3 regions of the Pseudoalteromonas sp. TAB23 genome follow, and region 2 is predicted to be linked to each of the others. Evidence: predicted binding sites of a transcription regulator. Region 2 holds the regulator's gene; each other region holds the start of a gene.

Region 1 (6,936 bases), on a different contig from region 2:
CGATTGCCAGCAGTATCAGCGTATGCTGCCTAATGAGCATAAGCATAGTAAACCACATAAAATTTTTGATGGACTTGTTGGTGAAACAGAGGCCGTAAAAGATGTTCGCTTTTTAATTGAACAAGTGGCAAAAACCGATGCTAATGTTTTAATTTTAGGCGAATCAGGCACAGGTAAAGAAGTGGTTGCCCGTAATGTTCACTTGCTTTCAAAGCGTATTAATGGACCGTTTGTACCAGTTAACTGTGGTGCTATTCCGGCTGAGCTGCTCGAAAGTGAACTATTTGGCCACGAAAAAGGCGCGTTTACTGGTGCTATATCGGCGCGTAAAGGGCGGTTTGAACTAGCTCAAGGCGGGACGCTATTTTTAGATGAAATAGGCGATATGCCACTGCAAATGCAAGTTAAGTTGCTGCGAGTATTGCAAGAACGCAGTTATGAACGTGTTGGTGGTACAAAGGCGATTCAGGCTGATGTACGCGTTATTGCAGCCACGCATCGTAACCTAGAAACAATGATTGAAGAGGGCAGTTTTAGGGAAGATTTATATTATCGCTTAAATGTATTTCCTATCGAAAACCCATCGCTGAGTGAACGTGCTGATGATATTCCGCTGCTTTTAAAAGAGTTAATGCGCCGTGTTAACGACCAGACTGGTTCTACCGCTAAGTTTACTGAGCGCGCAGTTGAGAGCTTAAAAGAACATGCTTGGCCTGGTAATATTCGTGAGCTTGCTAACTTAGTGGAACGTATGGTTATTATGTTTCCTGAAAAAGTGGTTGATATTCCTGATTTACCTAACAAATATCGTTACATTGAAGTTGAAGCCTACGAGCCAGAATACCCTGAAGAGTTAATGGAAAAAGACGCCTTTAACGACATATTTAGCACCGGTTTTAGCGATTACGAAAGTGAGCCAGACGCTGAGTTTAGCCAAACGGGTAGTGGGCTATTGCCAGATGATGGTATTGAACTTAAAGATTATTTAGCCGAACTTGAAATTAGCTTAATTACCCAAGCGTTAGAGCGCTATGATTACGTTGTAGCTCGAGCTGCAGAGATATTGGGTGTACGCAGAACAACACTCGTTGAGAAAATGAAAAAGTATAATCTTTCAAGAGATTAAGGTTTAAAAGCAGCTGTCGGTGTTTAGTTATAAATTGGCCAAACACAGTAGATAAATAACCCCTCGTTTTGTAGGTGCGGTTTTATACCGCACTTTACTTAAAAAATATTAGCAAGAGCGCGAAGTAAATTCGCACCTACACGGCTTTTACTTTTGTTGTTACGCTGAGCTTGCTCGCGTGAAAAACGAAGGTAAATGAGAAACCATAGTCAACTTACGCTTTACTTCTCTAAAGCGCAGCGTCTCTTAACCTCTTTGTGAACTAATCACTTTTATGGTTATAAATCACTTACTCACTTAAAGCCTTAATAATTTCTTCTTTTCTAAAACAATCATTACTGTGATCGTTAACCATACCGCAGGCCTGCATATGAGCGTAAACCGTGGTTGGTCCTAAAAACTTAAACCCCCGTTTTTTTAAGTCTTTAGCAAATGCAGTTGATGCCTCTGTAATTGCTGGGTAGTCCTCAGCGTTATTTAAATTACTTATAATCGGTTTATTATCGACAAACTGCCATTGGTAGTTACTAAAGCTACCAAATTCTTTTTGTATTTCTATAAAGCGCTTTGCGTTGTTAACAGTTGCCGCAATTTTTAATCGGTTACGCACAATACCTTCATCAAGCATTAGTCTCTCAACGTCATCTTGTGTGAATTGTGCTACTTTATCTACATCAAAATTAGCAAATGCTTTTTTGTAACCGCTGCGTTTTTTTAAAATTGTGTACCAGCTTAAGCCGGCTTGCGCTGATTCAAGAGTGATAAATTCAAACAACTTTGTATCATCATAAAGGGGGACGCCCCATTCTTCATCATGGTAAATAACGTAGTCGGGTTTAGTGGTGTCGAGCCACGGGCAACGGCACTTTATTTGCTCACTCATTATTATTCCTTTTTGTGTGCGTCATTTTTATGTCGCTCAAATTATTGATGTAACTTAATGATAAGTATGTAAATAAATTTTGGTATAAATCGTGCATTTAGACATGTATCTACATCAATTCGAGATTTGATTATGGCCCTTGCTAGCGTGCTAAAACCACAGTTTTTTTCTGCAAATCAGTATAACCCATGTTTACTTCAAGAGGAGTACATTGGTGAATTAAGCGATCTGCGCAAGCAAGCAAGTTGGCTTTCGCATTTGGTTGATACCATGCCAGCAGGCGTGGTTGTACTTGATGGCAAAGGGTTGATTGCAAAAGCGAATCAAATAGCGATTGATATGCTTGGCGAGCCACTTGAAGGCGAACGCTGGTTTAATGTTATTCAGCGCTCTTTTAGGCCGCATCAAGATGATGGCCACGAAGTGTCTTTAAAAGACGGGCGCCTAATAAAGCTTGATATTACCGCTTTAGCACCAGAGCCTGGGCAACTTATTTTAATGACGGATTTAACCGAAACTCGCCGCTTACAAAAACGTGTTGCACATATGCAGCGATTAAGCGCGCTGGGTAAAATGGTTGCGTCACTGGCGCATCAAGTCCGTACACCGCTCTCAGCCGCTATGCTTTACGCCGCTAATTTAGGATCAAAGCGCTTACCCGAAGCATCTCGCGATAACTTTCAAACAAAGTTAATGTCGCGTTTAAAAGATTTAGAAACTCAAGTAAACGACATGCTGTTATTTGCTAAAAGTGGCGATCAGCAAGTTGTTGAGCAAGTTTCAATGCAGCAGCTTTTAACAGAAGTTAAAGCGGGCGCTGATGCGATGGTCGCACTTAATGAAAGTGAGCTGGATGTAAGCTTACCAGAGCCAGATATACAAATAGTCGGTAATAAAACGGCATTGGCCAGTGCTATTCAAAATCTTGTGCACAATAGTATTCAAGTTATTGGCAGCGGTGCAAAAGTAAAAATTAGCGCACAAAGAGATTTAAAAGATTTAGATATGGTTCGTATTAGTGTGAGCGACAATGGCCCAGGTGTTGATTTAAGCCAAAGCGATAAAATTTTTGAACCATTTTTTACTACCAAAAGTCAGGGCACAGGTTTAGGGCTTGCTGTAGTGAGTTCGGTGGCTAGTGCGCACCAAGGCCGTGTTGATGTGACCAATAATACGCATGGTGGTGCCTGCTTTAGTTTGTTACTGCCTATTAAGGCAACATCTAAACTAGAGGGGTCATTATGAGTAACACTATTTTAGTTGTCGAAGATGACGCTGGGCTTCGTGAAGCCTTAATAGATACCCTTGAAATGTCGGGTATTGAATGTGTTGCAGCCAACAGTGCTGAGCAAGCAATGTTACTGCTTAAAAAAGATCAATTTTCGCTTGTTGTAAGCGACGTGCAAATGGGCGCAATGAGTGGACTTGATTTACTACGCAGTATTAAATTAAACCACCCTGATTTACCTGTATTGATGATGACGGCCTACGCCACAATTGACGATGCGGTAGAAGCCATGCGCCTAGGTGCAATTGACTACATGGCTAAACCATTTGCACCTGAAGTGCTGTTAAATATGGTGAGCCGTTATTTGCCTGAAAAAGCAAAAGAAACCGACGGACCTATTGTTGCTGACCCAACTAGTATTCAATTATTGGAGCTTGCGAGTAAAGTAGCACGCTCTGATGCAAGTGTAATGGTACTTGGCCCAAGTGGTTCAGGTAAGGAAGTACTTGCGCGTTATATTCATGATAAGTCGAGCCGATGTAATGAGCCATTTGTGGCGATTAACTGCGCGGCTATTCCTGAAAATATGCTCGAAGCCACGTTATTTGGTTATGAAAAAGGGGCTTTTACGGGCGCGATTCAAGCATGTCCGGGTAAGTTTGAGCAAGCACAAGGCGGCACTATTTTACTTGATGAAATTACTGAGATGGACTTAGGGCTACAAGCTAAGCTGTTACGCGTACTGCAAGAACGTGAAGTTGAGCGTTTAGGGGGTCGTAAAACAATTCAGCTCGATGTACGTATTTTGGCAACCAGTAATCGTGATTTAAAAGAAGCTGTGTCTGAAAATCAGTTTAGAGAAGATTTATATTACAGGCTTAATGTTTTTCCACTAATGTGGCGACCATTGTGCCAACGCCCAGGCGATATTATTGTATTGGCTAAGCATTTAATTGAGCGCCATATAAGTAAAAGCAAAGAGCCTATGGCGTATTTAGATAAAGCTGCCGAGCAAAAGTTACTGGCTCACGCGTGGCCTGGTAATGTGCGCGAGCTTGATAACGTTATACAGCGTGCGCTTATACTGCGCACGGGTAACACAATAAACGAGCATGCTATTTTTATCGAAAACTTAGTATCTAATAACTTTGTTATGGAGCCATCATTGGCACCAGCGCAAACAGTATCGCCAACAGAATTAGCTCACGCAGATAAAGGCGTTGATAAAAGCACGCTAAGCTCTGCATATTATGATGAAAAATCACCTGTTGAGGTTGAACCTAAACAAGGTTTGCTAGCGGCAGATACCGGTAGCTATAAAGATGAGCTTAAAGACAAAGAGCATCGCATTATTTTAGAAACCCTTGCACGTTGCCAAGGTAAGCGTAAAGACGTTGCCGAAACGTTGGGTATAAGCCCGCGCACTTTACGTTATAAACTAGCGCAAATGCGCGATTTAGGTATTTCACTTCCTGCATAACCTCCTATAAACCCTAAGTTTGCAGTGCAAGCTTAGGGTCGTCAAAACTCTGACTAACACAAACTAAAGTTAACCTATTGTATTTTAATGATTAATTATTTGGCATGCTTTGTGCTTTATTACTTGTAAGAGTTCACTGCGTGTCAGAGATAAATTATGAAAATTCAAAACAGTGCTGTATTTCAAGAAATGCAATCAATGGCTTTAGAAGCCGGCCGTAATAATCAAATAAATAAATTGCCGACTCAAGTTCAACCTACTTCTACTTCCCAGTTTGGCGACATGCTAAGTGATGCACTAAATTCAGTGCACGGATTACAACAAGATGCCGCGCAAAAAGTAACAGCAGTTGAGATGGGTGATCGAAGTGTATCGCTTGCTGAAGCGATGATTGCTTCTCAAAAATCGTCAGTTGCTTTTGAGGCTACAGTACAGGTTCGTAATAAACTTGTTGAAGCTTATAAAGAAATCATGAACATGCCTGTTTAATTAGGTAGTGGAGAATTATTGTGGCGCAATCTAACCAATCTACAGACCTAGCACTTGCTGGTGGCGGTATTGACCAAAGTGGTGGTGATGATCAACAAGAACAAAAGTCAGGCTACTTAAGTGCTTTAAATGGTGTTGATGTATTGCGCCAAGTAACATTGGTTATAGCATTGGCTATTTGTTTAGCTATCGCGATTTTTATTATTATTTGGGCTCGTCAGCCAGATATGCGCCCGTTAGGCAAAATGCAAACTGAAGAGCTTATTCAAACGCTCGACTTTTTAGATGCGCAACAAATTGAATATCAACTAGATGGCAACGTTGTATCGGTTGATGAAAGCGAATACCAAAACATTAAGCTACTAATGACCCGCGAAGGGTTAGAGCAAGGGCCAGCGTCGGGCTCTGACATAATTATGCAAGATATGGGCTTTGGTGTAAGCCAACGCTTAGAGCGCGAACGCCTAAAACATGGCCGCGAGCAACAACTTGCCCGCACCATTGAAGAGCTTAATAATATTACTCGCGCTAAAGTATTGTTAGCCATTCCTAAAGAAAACGTATTTGCCCGCAGAGAAAAAAAACCATCAGCTACAGTTGTATTAACGCTTAAGCGTGGTCGCTCACTCGACCGTGAAGAAGTAGACTCTGTTGTTGATATGATTGCCTCGGCAGTACAGGGTTTAGAGCCAATGCGAGTTACTGTTACCGATCAAAATGGTCGATTACTAAATTCAGGTTCGCAAAGCTCATTAGCAGCACGCTCTCGTAAAGAATACGACTTAGAACGTAAGCGCGAACAAGAGTACCTTGAAAAAATAGACAGTATTTTAATACCGGTTGTAGGGCTTGCAAACTATACAGCCCAAGTTGATTTGAGCATGGACTTTAGCTCGATTGAGGAAACTCAAAAGCGTTATAACCCAGACCTACCAGCGGTTAGAAGCGAAACCACATTTGAAGAAAATAACATTGGCGGCCTAGCTGTTGGTATTCCAGGTGCGCTTACAAATCAGCCACCGTTAAATTCGAACATTCCTGAGGTTGCGGGGCAAGGTGGTGCAGGCACAGCTACGTCACCAACACGCAGCCACAAAGAAGCCACACGTAATTATGAACTCGACACTACAATTTCTCATAAGCGCCAGCAAAGTGGTGTAATACGTAGGATAAGCGTATCAGTTGCTGTTGACTACATTGCTAAAGTGGGAGAAAACGGTGAAACAACCATGACTCCACGCTCGGTAGAGGCATTGTCAAATATTCGTCGCTTACTACAAGGTGGTGTAGGTTTTGATATGCAACGTGGTGATGCACTTGAAGTCGTAACAGTGCCGTTTGTACGTGAAGAAACAAATTTAGCAATAGAAGTGCCACTGTGGGAACAAGACTGGTTTATGAAAATAGCCCGCCTTGTATTAGGCGCCTTAGTTATCATTGTATTGATAATGGCAGTAGTAAAACCAATGCTTAAACGCTTAATTTACCCAGACGATACACTAGAAGAATACGACGAAGATGCATTAAGTTCAGGCGTAGATATTGGCGACAATACGCTTGATATGCTAAATAAAGACTTTGATTCTGCTTCGGTTGGTTTCTCAAGTGATGGTACACTGCAGTTACCGGATTTACATGGCGACGAAGATTTACTTAAAGCAATTCGTGCCCTTGTAGCTAACGAACCAGAACTATCATCACAAGTAGTCAAAGCGTGGTTAACAGAAGAT
Region 2 (6,936 bases):
TTCGCGCTATCTCACCCAGGTGGTAGTTTAGGCAAGCGCTTATTACTTACTTTAAAAGATGTTATGCACAGCGGCGCAAATACACCTATTATTAGCGTTTCACAAACAGTTAAAGATGCCCTTATTGAAATGTCAGCTAAAGGGCTAGGTATGACAGCCATTGTTGATGAAAATCAGCAGCTCGTGGGATTATTTACCGATGGCGATTTGCGTCGTATTTTAGAGCAAAGAATTGATATTCATACAACACAAATAGATGTTGTTATGACTAAGTCATGTACTACGGCTACACAAGATATTTTGGCTGCTGAAGCGCTTAATATTATGGAACACAAACGTATAAATGGCTTAATCGTCGTCAATGAGAAAAACCAACCTATTGGCGCATTAAACATGCAAGACCTATTAAAAGCAGGAGTGTTATAAATGCAATTTGAAGAACTCTATCAACCGCTGAGCGATGGTGCAAAAGCACGCGCTAAAAAAGTAAAGCTACTTATATGCGATATTGATGGTGTATTTTCTGATGGCCGTATTTATCTTGGTAATCAAGGTGAAGAGCTAAAAGCATTTAATACAAAAGATGGTTTTGGCATTAAAGCGCTTATAAACAGTGGCTTTGAAGTGGCTGTAATTACTGGTCGTCATTCACAAATAGTGCAACAACGTATGAGCAGCTTAACCGTACAGCATATTTATCAAGGCCAAGAAAATAAGCTCATTGCCTATCAAGAATTAAAAGACAAACTCAACCTTAGCGATGAACAAATTGCTTATATCGGTGATGATGGTCCTGACATGCCCGTTATGGAATTAGTCGGCTTTGCTGTTGCAGTAAATGATGCCCATCCACTTATTAAACGTTTATCACACTATGTAACGCAAATGCCTGGCGGCTTTGGTGCAGTAAGAGAGCTCACCGACTTACTTATGCTTGAAAATGGTAAAGCATTGACTACACAAGGCACTAGTTCATGAATGCAGCGCGCATAATATTAAGCGTTTTATTCATTAGCTGTATGGTTTGGCTTTGGTACCCTTATTTTACACAAACAAATATTGTACCTCAGCCTGAGCCTGAAGTTATTGCCAAGCCTGATTACATAGCCATAGAACTCAAACAAACAGCCTATGACGAACAAGGTAAAATTAGCCACAAAGTTACTGCGGCTAAAATGGAGCTATATCAACAATTAGGTTTTACGTTTTTTGAAAAACCTATTTTTACTTTATATAACGAAAAGCAAACGTGGCAAATAAATGCAGACGAAGCAACATTATACGAAGACAAACAATTAATTTTAGAAGGCAATGTGGTTGCCAAAAACTTAACCGATAACGCCATGATAGACAAAATCAATGCTGATAATATTCAGGTAGATATAAAGCTATTAACAATGCGTTCGGAGCAACCCGTTATCATCACTGGGCCCAATTTAAAAATCACTGGTAAAGGCCTAGAAGCCGACTTAAAAACCGAAGTGATAAAACTAATTAACCATACGCGAACCATATATTATGACCAATAAAATATTAAAATCACTTATTATTCCTACACTTATACTAGCGTTTAATAGTAGTGCTGCAGAGCAAAACACGCAACCGACTGCAAATCAAATTTCAATAAGCGCCGATAAGCAAGAAGGTCAATTAAAAGCTAATGTCGGGATTTTTGAGAAAAACGTTGAAATTATTCACGGTAACCGCCGTATCACAGCCGACCGCTTAGAAGTACATAAACGCGATGAACTTGGTGATAATAAACAATTATTAATTGCTACAGGTAGCCCTGCGCACTTTGAAGAAAAGCAATCAGATGGCACGACTATGAGCGCCAGTGCTGACGAAGTGCGTTATGATGTATCTAAGCGTTTTTTAACGCTTGTTGGTAATGCACAAGTATCGCAAGCGGGACAAAAAATAAATGCTAAAAGCATTACCTACGATATAGAGCAGCAGCTAATCAGTGCCGAAAAAGATGAAAACTCAACTGACCGCGTTCACACAATTTTAGTACCAATCGAGACTAAAAAAAGTAAAAAAAGCGACAAAGGTCAACCATGAGCACATTAAAAGCAGAGCTATTAGCAAAGAGTTATAAAGGCCGTGAAGTTGTAAAAAACGTCGGCCTTGAAGTCAAAGCTGGCAGTATTGTTGGCTTACTTGGCCCTAACGGCGCAGGTAAAACCACCACGTTTTATATGATAGTAGGACTTGTACCTAGCGACAAAGGTAAAATATCGATAGACGATAACGATATTACTCTTTTACCTATGCATAGTCGTGCTAGATTAGGCATTGGCTACTTACCGCAAGAGTCTTCAATATTCAGAAAGCTGACTGTTTATCAAAACTTAATGGCCATTTTAGAAACGCGCAAAGAGTTAAATAAACAAGCTAGAGAAGACACTCTCGATAAATTATTAGATGAATTTAGCATACAACACATTCGTGATAGCCAAGGTATGGCATTGTCGGGTGGCGAACGTCGTCGTGTTGAAATAGCACGTGCGCTGGCAGCAGATCCTAAATTTATATTACTGGATGAACCATTTGCAGGTGTTGACCCGATTTCGGTATTAGACATAAAGAAAATAATAGAACATCTTAAAAATCGTGGGATTGGTGTATTAATTACCGATCATAACGTAAGAGAAACCCTTGATGTTTGTGAAAAAGCCTACATTGTTTCTCATGGGGAGCTGATTGCATCAGGTACTCCAGAACACGTATTAAATGATAAAACAGTACGCGATGTTTACTTAGGCGAGCAATTTAGGCTGTAACATTTACGCCATGTCTTTAAGCATCTGCTAGTATTAATTATAACAACATAAAAGGATTGTTAGAGATACATGAGGCAATCACTACAGCTGCGCATGGGCCAGCAACTTACAATGACTCCACAGCTGCAACAAGCTATTCGTTTGTTGCAACTCAGTACATTGGATCTCCAGCAAGAAATACAAGAAGCTCTCGACAGCAACCCGCTATTAGAGGTTGAAGAAGCAGACTATTCAGAAGACGCTGCAGGTAAAAACGAGCAAAAAGCAGATACAGATGACATAACTGTTAGCGCATCTGCCGATGATGCTCCAAGCGAATACGAACAAGATAGTGGTGAAGCACTTGCAAAAGACACGCTAAGTGACGACATGGCTATGGATGTTAGTTGGGATGAGTACATGAGTGCCGCCCCAGCAGCATCATCGGGTCCGATGCCTGAAGACGAATCAATATACCAAGGCGCCTCTACTGAAACGCTCCATGAGTATTTAATGTGGCAGTTACAACTAACGCCATTTAGCCCTACAGACGAAGCTATTGCTATTGCTATTGTAGAAGCCGTCGATGATTCAGGTATTTTAACACTAAGCTGCGAAGAGATTTTAGAAAGCTTTAATCAAGAAAACGAAGATGATAACGAAGTCGAACTTGATGAAATTGAAGCTGTATTAAAACGCATCCAACTGTTTGATCCTGTTGGTATTGCTGCACGTAGTTTACAAGAGTGTTTGTGTATTCAGCTTAACCAGTTTGATAAAGAAACACCTTACATTAATGAAACAAAAATGATTTTAACCGAGCATATTGATTTATTAGCTGCTCGTGACTATCGTACATTAATGAAGAAAACTAAGCTCAAAGAAGAAGAGCTTAAAGAAGTAATGACATTAATACATACTCTTAGCCCTAAACCTGCAGATACTATTGTAAGAGAAGAATCTGAGTATGTTATTCCCGATGTGTCAGTTAAAAAAATTAAAGGCCGCTGGGTTGTTGAGTTAAACCCAGATAGCATGCCTAAAATTCGTGTTAATAGCCAATACGCTGCAATGTCTCGCACTGTAAAATCCAGTGGTGACAGCCAGTTTATTCGCTCGCATTTACAAGAAGCTAAATGGTTTATTAAAAGCTTAGAAAGTAGAAACGACACGCTATTAAAAGTAACAAATTGTATTGTTAAGCAACAACAAGGCTTTTTTGAACACGGTCCTGAAGCCATGAAACCAATGGTTTTAAATGATGTTGCTGAAATGGTAGAAATGCACGAATCAACAATTTCGCGCGTAACAACCCAAAAGTATATGCACACACCCCGTGGTATATTTGAGCTTAAATATTTTTTCTCAAGCCATGTAAGCACCGAAAACGGTGGTGAATGTTCATCTACAGCAATCCGTGCGCTTATCCGAAAATTAATCGCAGCAGAAAACTCAGCAAAACCATTGAGTGATAGCAAAATAGCGGATATATTGGCTGAGCAAGGAATTAAAGTAGCGAGACGTACAATCGCAAAATACCGCGAATCTCTGGCTATTCCACCGTCAAATCAGCGTAAAAGTTTGATTTAAGACGCAAAAAAAGAGGGTAATGCTTATGCAACTAAACTTAACTGGTCGTCACGTAGAATTAACCGATTCACTAAGAGACTATATTAATACCAAATTTGCGAAGCTAGAAAGACACTCTGATCATATTAATAATGTTCATGTCATTCTCGATGTAGAAAAATTAAATCAAAAAGCAGAAGCCACCATACACGTAAGCGGTGCTGAGCTATTTGCCTCTACAGAACATCAAGATATGTATGCCGCCATTGACTCGTTGATCGACAAGCTCGATCGACAAGTAATTAAACACAAAGAGAAGCTTGCTCGACACTAATATGATGAAATTAAGCTCACTTATATGCCAGGACTGCAGCAAAGCTGCGGTCCTTTTTAATAGCAAAAAAAGAATTTTAGAGTTCATTAGCGAACTTGCTCACGACAAACTTCCGTATTTACCGCAACAAGATATTCTTAATGCTTTAATGAGCAGAGAAAAATTGGGTAGTACAGGTATAGGGCGTGGCATTGCCATTCCTCATGGAAGAATGAGCGGTGCAGAAGAGCCTTTGGCTTTAGTACTCGTTAGCGAAACTCCAATAAATTTTGATGCAATCGATAATCGCCCTGTTGATATTTTCGTCGCACTCATCGTACCAGATGGCGATAACCAGCAGCACTTAAAGACTCTAGCAACCATTGCTGATAAACTAAACAACAAAGATTTTTGTAAACAGTTACGCAGTGCAAAATCAGATGCTGAGCTTTACCAAGTTATTGTCAATCAATCATAGTTTTATAAAGGGTGTTAAATGGAGTTAATTATCATAAGCGGCCGTTCTGGTTCTGGAAAGTCGGTTGCTTTACGCGTTGTAGAAGATTTAGGTTATTATTGCGTAGATAATATTCCAGTTAACTTGCTTCCTTCATTAGTTCGCAGTGTGTCTGATAGCTATGATAAAATTGCTGTTAGCATTGATGTGCGTAACATCCCTAAACAACAAGATGAATTTAACGATATTCTTGAATACTTGCCTGGCTTTGCAAAACCTACGTTATTTTATTTAGATAGCGACGACCAAACATTGATCAAACGTTTTTCTGAAACTCGTAGATTACACCCACTATCAATTGACTCGTTGCCTCTTGATTTAGCCATCAAAAAAGAAAAAGAATTACTTGATGTATTAATCACCCGCGCCGACTTTATGATAGATACAACTGATTTAAGCGTTCATCAACTTGCTGAATCTATTCGTGAAAAGATTTTAGGTAAAAAAGATAAGCAACTGATTGTCACGTTTGAATCGTTTGGTTTTAAATACGGTATACCAAAAGAAGCAGATTACGTATTTGATGCACGCTTTTTACCAAATCCACATTGGGAACCTGAATTAAAACCTTTAAATGGGTTAGATCAACCCGTTAAAGATTATTTGGCCAATCACAGCATAGTGCAAAAATTCACATGGCAAATTCAGACATTTGTACAAACATGGTTACCGCACTTAGAGCGAAATAACCGCAGTTATTTAACCATTGCTATTGGGTGTACAGGCGGACAACATCGCTCTGTATATTTAGCGCAAACTATCGGTGAAAGTTTTGCAATGACACATCCCAATGTGAAAATTCGCCATCGCGAACAAGAAAAATAATATAGCTGAATAATCACCTGTTCAGCTTAGGTAGAGTAAGTTATGCATTGTGAAGACACTTTTTTAATAAAAAACAAATTAGGATTGCACGCCAGAGCAGCCACCGTGCTTGCCCAATTAGCAGTGCAGTTTGATGCGACAATTACATTATTTCAAGATGACAAAGAAGCTGCAGGCGATAGCGTACTTGCATTAATGTTACTTGAAAGTAGCCAAGGCAAAGAAGTAAAAGTTGTATGTAAAGGCCCCGATTCTGAGCAAGCTTTACATGCTGTTGGAGAATTAATAGCACAACGTTTTAATGAACAAGAATAAACAGTTATAAAAATAATGCTCGCATTACTAATGCCCCAACTAAAACAGATATATAAAATAAATACGGTTAGTGACGCCAGTTAACTCACCTCTCCCCATAAAGTAATATAAAAATTTATAAAGGACGCCAATGCCTGAAGCTTTTGAACAAGATTACCCACTACAGCAACTAAAACAGGTGACTAAGTCACTCAATAGTGGTCAATTTGTTCAAGTTAGGCGCATGCTCGCAAAAACAGCTCCTTGTGATACCGCATTATTATTAGAATCATCACCACATAAAATTCGCCGACTCCTTTGGCAGTTGGTTGATCCTGATGTGCAAGGCGATGTTCTTGAAGAACTCTCAGAAGATGTTCGTTTAGGCATTATTGCCCAAATGGAACCTAAGCACATTGCAGCCGCAACAGAAGATATGGGCCACGATGACTTAGGTGAAGTATTACGTAGTCTGCCGGACACCGTTTATAAAGACGTTGTTAGCGCGATGGACATTCAAGACCGTGAACGTGCAACACAAGCACTTTCGTATCAAGAGCGTTCTGCTGGCGCGCTAATGAACACCGATACGGTGACCATTCGCCCTGATGTTACGCTTGATGTTGTACTTAGGTATATTAGGCTACGTGGCG
Region 3 (6,936 bases), on a different contig from region 2:
CACATATTGCCGATAAAACGGGAGCGGGCGTATCCGAGGTGTGTGAAACCAAAACCCAGTAAATACCCCAATAAAAAAAGCCAGTCAGCTGTTAACTGACTGGCATTAAGCCTAGGCTAGTTTTTTAGTGCTCGTATTTTGGGGTCTGTAAATAGTTACGAGGTAGTCACTAAATAGTCACTAAATCACTTTTAATATTTCAATACTTACAATTACTAACAACCAAAATACACGCGCCTGATTTAATCTATTAATTATTACAGGTATATCCTCGGGTGTAGGTAGTCTATCAGTACCTATACGCATTTTATTAAAGCGAGTACCCAAATAAACTGCAGGCCCGCCCAGCTGCACACCAAGTGATGCAGAGCATGTGCTTAGTAGCCAACCTGTATTTGTTTGGTAAAAATGTCTGCCATAATGCTTTATGTAGTGCATGCTTTGTTTGCTCGCTCTACTTGCTGCAATAGTTAAAGCGAGTAAGCGCATTGGAATATACTCAATAATAAACAAGAGAGTTTTAAGCGGTTTTAAAAAGTAGCTATTTGGGGATATATCACTACGCCAGGCTTGTTGTATTAAAGTAAGCAATCGATAGGCGAGGGCAGCAATAGGGCCAAAGGCTAAAAATATAAATATAACTACGAAATAGTATCGAGCAGTGCGCAGTATTAAGCTTTCAATTAATGCTTTAATAATACCAGGAGATGAAAGCCTATTAACTTCACGGGCAAGCAGTGGTTTTAGTAATTCGCGTGCTGTCGATTTTTGATTTTGTTTAGTTAGCTTTGCAATGCGAAGTGCTTTTTTATCAATACTCTTACTTTCTAAGCATAAGTATAAAATAAGACCTGCGAGTAATTCAGGGTAAAAAGCAAACTCGAGTAGTAGCACTACAATAATGAGAATGACACTTAAAATGAGCGTGCTTGCGAGTATAGCTGCCAAATATTGATAGCTTTTAGGTTCTTTGCTTTTGTATATGCGCTTGCCAATAGCACTAAAAACAGCATTTAACGCTGTATTAGGATGATACCAGCTAATAAGGGGAATAAAGCGCTCAGCAAGGAGCGCTAGTATGAAGGCAATAAAGTCCAAGTGGTTTTGAACAATATTGCTAAGCATTTACAGAGACACTGCAGTTAGCTTTTCTAAAAGTGCGACAACCATTTTAGATGAGTTGATTGATGCTGTTTCTAGGTATTCTTCAAATGATTGTGGTGACTCTTTACCTGCTATATCAGACATTGAGCGAATTACAACAAATGGTGTGTTAAGCGTAAAACACGTTTGTGCAATTGAAGCGCCTTCCATTTCAACGGCAAGCATTGTAGGAAAATCACTGCGTGCTTTATCGATACGCACAGGGTCACACATAAATGTGTCACCAGTACAAATTAAGCCAACAAGTGTTTTAACATCACTGATTTGTTCGATTGTTTGTTGTGCTGCTTCAACTAATTTAGGGTGAGCTGCAAAGCCTGCTGGCATTTGTGGTACTTGGCCAATTTCGTAGCCAAAAGCAGTAACATCTACATCGTGATGACGTACTTCTGACGAAATTACTACGTCGCCAACACTTAGAGAAGGATCGAATCCACCGGCAGAGCCTGTGTTAATTACGCAATCAGGTTTGAAGTTATCAATCAGTAAGGTAGTTGCAATTGTTGATGCTACTTTACCAATACCAGATTGAACAAGTGTTACTGTGTTACCAGCCAATTCACCAGTATAAAAAGTGAAACCTGCTTTAGTTAAAATTTGTGGGTTTTGCATCGCTTCACGTAAAATTTTAACTTCTGGCTCCATTGCGCCAATAATACCAACATTCATAATGTTTAATTCCTGAGTTTGAATCACTTGATTATACGTGAAGTTAGCAATAAAAAACAAAAAAGCGAGCTTGTTTATGAGCTCGCTTTAAATACTTTTTAGGAGAGTATTTAATTTGGTTTTTAAATTTCAGCTAAAGCAGTTGTTTGTGCTTTGGCTTGAGAAGGTGAAAGTACCGCTGGCTTATGTGAGCGATTACGAACAGGGCGCTGCGTTTGTGTTGCTGCAGGCTTACCAAGTTTAAACATAATTGCATCGCGTACTTCAGAAGGACGGTAGCCTGATTTAACTTTCATACGAATATGTGGAATGCCCGCAGACTCTAGTGCACCGTTTACAAACCAGTCGCGTTGAGCTTTGTGACCATCTTTATTCGCATTGTTAACTAGGTCAACGGCCGCAACAATAGTGAGTTTTTCTTTATCGATTAATACAAAGTCGAGTTGCTTATTTTTAGCTTTAGCTAAAGCAGCACGTTTAGATTTAATAGAAAGACCTTGCTTACAGTCAATAACGTCAATTAACTTAACGCGACTAACAATTTTATATTGATCGCCTACAGCACGCTCGAGAAGATTTAAAAAAGCGCCTTCAACCTGCGTAAAAACAGTTTGCTTGCGGGTAAAAGGATACGGGTTTCCGCCATCGTCATTAAATTTTGACGCAACAACAGAAGCCCCGACAACTAATACTAGAATTAATAATAAAGCGAATTCCATACGGTAACTCCATAACAACAAATTGACACTGCTCAAATAAAGCAATTTACGTGCCTAAAAAGTATGAGTTATAAAATAATTACCAACTGTTTGTAAAAGCTAAAACTATGTAGCTATTAAGCTTTGTATCCACCTTCAATACCTTTAACCGCAATAGCTACAGCATCGTGTGCATGGAGTGATTCATAATGGTTTATTTGCAGCCAGTAATCGCTGTAATTGTCAGCATCTAGCAAGGCTTTAATTTTACGCGCTGCATCTTCACAAAACATAAGATTTTGACCATTTAAACGGGCAAATTCTTGCTCGTCTTCGCGTTTTACTGCCGCTTGTACAGGCGTTTTAAGTTCAGCTTCGAGGGTGTTTATTAGAGTCACTACGTCAAATTCTTGAATATTGCTATCAAGCTTTACTTTTACGTTGGCAATAGAGCGCTGCGAGTGAGGTGTAGCAACTATGCCTTGTGTAGTGCCTAGCCATTCGTGCACATCTTTTTGGCTTAAAGTTTCTTGGTTAAACTTTTCGTTAAACGCGTTTTGTATAAGCTGGCGTGCAAGTGCTGCAGAGCAAGGGCATGTTGAAGAATAGGTAACATCTACGGTTAGCTCGTAGCTAATAATGTTATTTTCAATTGTACTGGTAAGTACAACTGGGTAGCTTTTCCAGCCCGCTTTACCACTTAATAGTGATTTACGGCGTAGCGGTAATTCAAATTTAAATTCAATTTGTGCTTTATCACTCAGCCCTTCGTGGCTAGTTATAAAAGTATCGAGTGCTTGCGCTATTGTTTGCGGATTGACTTGCTGCTCAGTTGAAAGCAGGTCAAGTGCTAAAAATAGACGTGACATATGAATGCCTTTGGCATCTTCTTTATGCAAATTTACAAATGCACGAGCTTTGGCATTTACTGTAACTGGAGATAAGTCTCGTGACTCAAAAATAAATGGCAGTTCGATTTCGCCCATGCCAACCCAGTCTAATTTACCTGTTTGTAAAGCGGGTGCAGTGTCTGCTATATCTGGCATATTGGTTTGCATGTGCGCTACTCGTATTTTGGAGATAATAAAGCGGGGCATTTTACACTAAATAATTTATTGCTGAAATGATGAGTTTAAGAGATGAGCAAAATCAAACATGAAAAATTCTGTTTTTATCGCACAACATGGGTAGTGGTAGGAGAAAAATGCTAAAATCTGGGAAAATGGTATGTTTATACATGCGCATTGCCTTCTTTATATTTAAGCACACAGCTAAGAGATAAAATTACGTATGACCGATTATTCTTTGAGCCCTTGGGCTCGGGTACTTTCCAGCTCAATAACGCGATTTGGTGAATTTAAAACCGCAGCTATTTGTTACACTTTATTTTTAACTGTATCTCTTATTTTATCGAGCATGTTTTATTATGTTGCGATAGGCGAATTACACCTTGTTGATATTTTGGCTGTGGTATTTTTTACTGCTGTGGTTTCTCCTTTAATTATAAGTGTATTACTTAATTCAATTCGTCAATTAGATGCCTCGTATGCTTATTTAGATAGCGCAACCAAACAGGAAAAACTCTTAAACCAAACCCTAAAAGACAACATTAGCCGTTTAAATATTGAAATTGATGAGCGTAAAATGGCATTTCATGCCAAGCATCGCGCTATTGAAGAGCTGCGCCGAGAAATTGCTGAGCGTAAAAAAACACAACAAGAACTTGCCCAACAAAGTATGTTGCAACGCTCAATCGTTGATTCATCTCCCGATTTATTTTATTACCGCGATAACAACGGTGTATTTGCCGGCTGTAATAAAATGTTTGAAGAGGTAATGGGAAAATCAAGTAGTGAGCTAATAGGAAAAACGGTTGAGCAGATATTCCCGAGTCATTTTTTATCTGAGGTTTTAGCAACCGATAAAGAAGTAGAGCAAAGCCATAAAGCGCTGACTATCGATGTGGGTTATGAAGTAAATGGTGAAACACGTTGGTTTGAGCTGCGTAAATTACCTTTTATAAATGATGACGGTGACTACATTGGTTTACTGGGTTTTGGTCGTGATATCACTAGCCGTAAAGAAGCAGCACAAGCGCTCGAAACTGCCTATAAAGACAAAGGTAAGTTTATTGCTACGCTGAGCCATGAACTACGTACTCCTTTAAATGGCATTGTTGGTTTAACGCGTATGTTATTAGATACAGAGCTTAATAAGCAGCAGCGTAGTTGGGGCAATACTATTTTTTCGAGTGCTGAAACACTCGGTAATATTTTTAACGATATTATAGATTTAGATAAAATAGATAGAGATCAGCTCGATATAGCAACTAATTCTATTAATGTGTCAGACTTTATAAACGATGTAGTTAATTTTGCAGGCTTAATAGCAGAGCAAAAAGAGCTTGAGTTTGATATTAAGCGCAATGGCATACTTGATGTTTACGCGCAGCTCGATCCGACTCGATTACGCCAAGTTGTTTGGAACTTAATTAACAACGCCGTTAAGTTTACTCAGCAAGGCAAAGTAACACTCGAATGCAGCAGAGAAAATCGCGTAGAAGGCCCATGGTTAGTTATTAAGGTACTAGATACAGGTCAAGGTATTCCACCAGAGCAGCTTGCCCATATATTTGATATGTATTACAAAGCGCCGGATTTAAAAGGGACTAACGCGATAGGCTCAGGTATTGGTTTAGCTGTAACTAAGGCACTTGTAAGTGCAATGAAAGGGATAATTACGGTAAATAGTACTGAAGGCGAAGGAAGTTGTTTTACAGTGCAAATACCGCTTAGTTTATGTGTTGCACCAACAGAGCAAAGTTATGTTGGCCGTGGTTTGTATATTCTACTAGTAGAAGATGTGCCTCTTAACGCCGAAATTGCTACAAATCTATTAGAGCAACGAGGCCATGAAGTGTTATGGGCTGAAACCGGTGAAGATGCACTCTCGTTCGTCGAAACCGAAGATGACTTAGATTTAGTACTACTTGATATGCAATTGCCAGATATAAACGGTGACGTGGTTGCTAAGCAAATACGCTCAGATAGCCACTTTGATAAATTACCTATTGTTGCTTTAACTGCCAATGTACGCAGTGCTGAAAAAGAGCTTGAAGGTATATCAATACAAGGTGCGTTGGCTAAGCCAATTAACACAGTTAAGCTTGATAAAATGCTGGCTGACTTATTTGGCATTAAGCAAAGTGAATGCACAGAGCCACAGCTAAAAGTAAGTGAAGAAGCGCTAGAGGGCATTGATGCACACTTATTAGATATTGAAACAATAGAAGACTTTGTAAATTCGATGGGCTTGGTTGTATTTAGGCGCAGTAGTCAGTTATTTGAAAAGCTAAGTCCACAATATCAGCAAGAATTACTTACTTCATTAAATGCCGGCGATAGAGAAGAGTATGAATCAGTAGCGCATAAACTTAAAGGTGCGGCTGGATCGGTAGGTTTAAATGATGTGCAGCTTCATGCCAAAATAATGGAGCATGGTGCGATTGATGAATCTGATGAAGTGTTAAAGCAGTGGTTAGATGTTTTAGCAGATAAAATAAATGAAGGACAAAAAGCCCTTCATTTATTTTTACAGCAATTAGAGTAAAACTAATTAGCTCTAATTAAGCGTCAATTTTACCAATGAAACGGTAACCTTCACCATGGATGGTGCTGATTAACTCTGACGTTGAGTTATCACTTTCAAAATGCTTACGAATGCGACGAATAGTAACATCAACAGTACGGTCATTTGCACGAAGCTCACGGCCTGTCATGTGCTTGATTAATTGCTCACGACTAAAAATACGACCTGGAGAATCAAGCATTAAACGAAGTGCTCTGTACTCACCTTTTGGTAAACGTTTAGCGTCGCCATTTGGAGAAGTAAGACAACGGCTATTTTCATCAAGTTCCCAACCGTTAAACGTAATAACACCATTTGTTTCTAGTGCTGACTCTTCACCGCCTAAAGCAGTACGAGTAATAAGGTTGCGAGCTCTAATAGTTAATTCACGCGGGTTGAATGGCTTAGTAACGTAGTCATCTGCGCCAATTTCAAGACCTAAAATACGGTCAACATCGTTGTCACGACCCGTTAGGAATATAAGACCTACTTTACGCTTTTGGCGTAATTCACGGGCTAAAATAAGACCGTTTTTACCAGGAAGGTTGATATCCATAACTACAAGATTAACGTCATCGTTATTTGTAAGCTTGTCATGCATATCATCGCCATCAATGGCTTCAATAACTTTGTACCCTTCAGCTTCAAATAAACTAACTAGGTTCAGTCGAGTTACGTCTTCATCTTCTACGATTAGAATGACTGGCGTTTGCATTATTAATTAACCTTTTGGAATATTTTATTTATAAAAAAACCGGTGACGAATTTATAACCGATT

Evidence for each region. Region 2 encodes sigma-54, which starts transcription at its own class of promoters, with help from an activator protein. Its sites were predicted from a motif close to GTTGGCACGNNNNTNGNNT; they were not measured.
Region 1: a site for sigma-54 is predicted at 4,816-4,834, ahead of fliE (flagellar hook-basal body complex protein FliE). Genes of this name have one in related genera too.
Region 3: a site for sigma-54 is predicted at 2,592-2,610, ahead of L654_RS0110050 (DUF2726 domain-containing protein). Genes of this name have one in related genera too.

What each region holds. Positions count from the first base shown of each region.
Region 1 is NZ_AUTP01000222.1:8,474-15,409, reverse strand. Features, by position in the region: gene L654_RS0112600 (sigma-54-dependent Fis family transcriptional regulator) at 1-1,126, shown strand, start outside; gene L654_RS0112595 (DNA-3-methyladenine glycosylase I) at 1,416-2,009, opposite strand; gene L654_RS0112590 (ATP-binding protein) at 2,142-3,254, shown strand; gene L654_RS0112585 (sigma-54 dependent transcriptional regulator) at 3,251-4,717, shown strand; gene fliE (flagellar hook-basal body complex protein FliE) at 4,874-5,206, shown strand; gene fliF (flagellar basal-body MS-ring/collar protein FliF) at 5,227-6,936, shown strand, end outside; gene fliG (flagellar motor switch protein FliG) at 6,935-6,936, shown strand, end outside.
Region 2 is NZ_AUTP01000133.1:16,209-23,144, reverse strand. Features, by position in the region: gene L654_RS0104940 (KpsF/GutQ family sugar-phosphate isomerase) at 1-426, shown strand, start outside; gene kdsC (3-deoxy-manno-octulosonate-8-phosphatase KdsC) at 427-978, shown strand; gene lptC (LPS export ABC transporter periplasmic protein LptC) at 975-1,529, shown strand; gene lptA (lipopolysaccharide transport periplasmic protein LptA) at 1,519-2,064, shown strand; gene lptB (LPS export ABC transporter ATP-binding protein) at 2,061-2,786, shown strand; gene L654_RS0104915 (RNA polymerase factor sigma-54) at 2,856-4,355, shown strand; gene hpf (ribosome hibernation promoting factor) at 4,381-4,668, shown strand; gene ptsN (PTS IIA-like nitrogen regulatory protein PtsN) at 4,673-5,125, shown strand; gene rapZ (RNase adapter RapZ) at 5,144-5,989, shown strand; gene L654_RS0104895 (HPr family phosphocarrier protein) at 6,032-6,304, shown strand; gene mgtE (magnesium transporter) at 6,435-6,936, shown strand, end outside.
Region 3 is NZ_AUTP01000196.1:9,142-16,077, reverse strand. Features, by position in the region: gene L654_RS0110065 (IS4 family transposase) at 1-99, shown strand, start outside; gene ampE (regulatory signaling modulator protein AmpE) at 181-1,125, opposite strand; gene mtnN (5'-methylthioadenosine/S-adenosylhomocysteine nucleosidase) at 1,126-1,833, opposite strand; gene L654_RS0110050 (DUF2726 domain-containing protein) at 1,956-2,552, opposite strand; gene folE2 (GTP cyclohydrolase FolE2) at 2,669-3,589, opposite strand; gene arcB (aerobic respiration two-component sensor histidine kinase ArcB) at 3,822-6,140, shown strand; gene arcA (two-component system response regulator ArcA) at 6,157-6,873, opposite strand.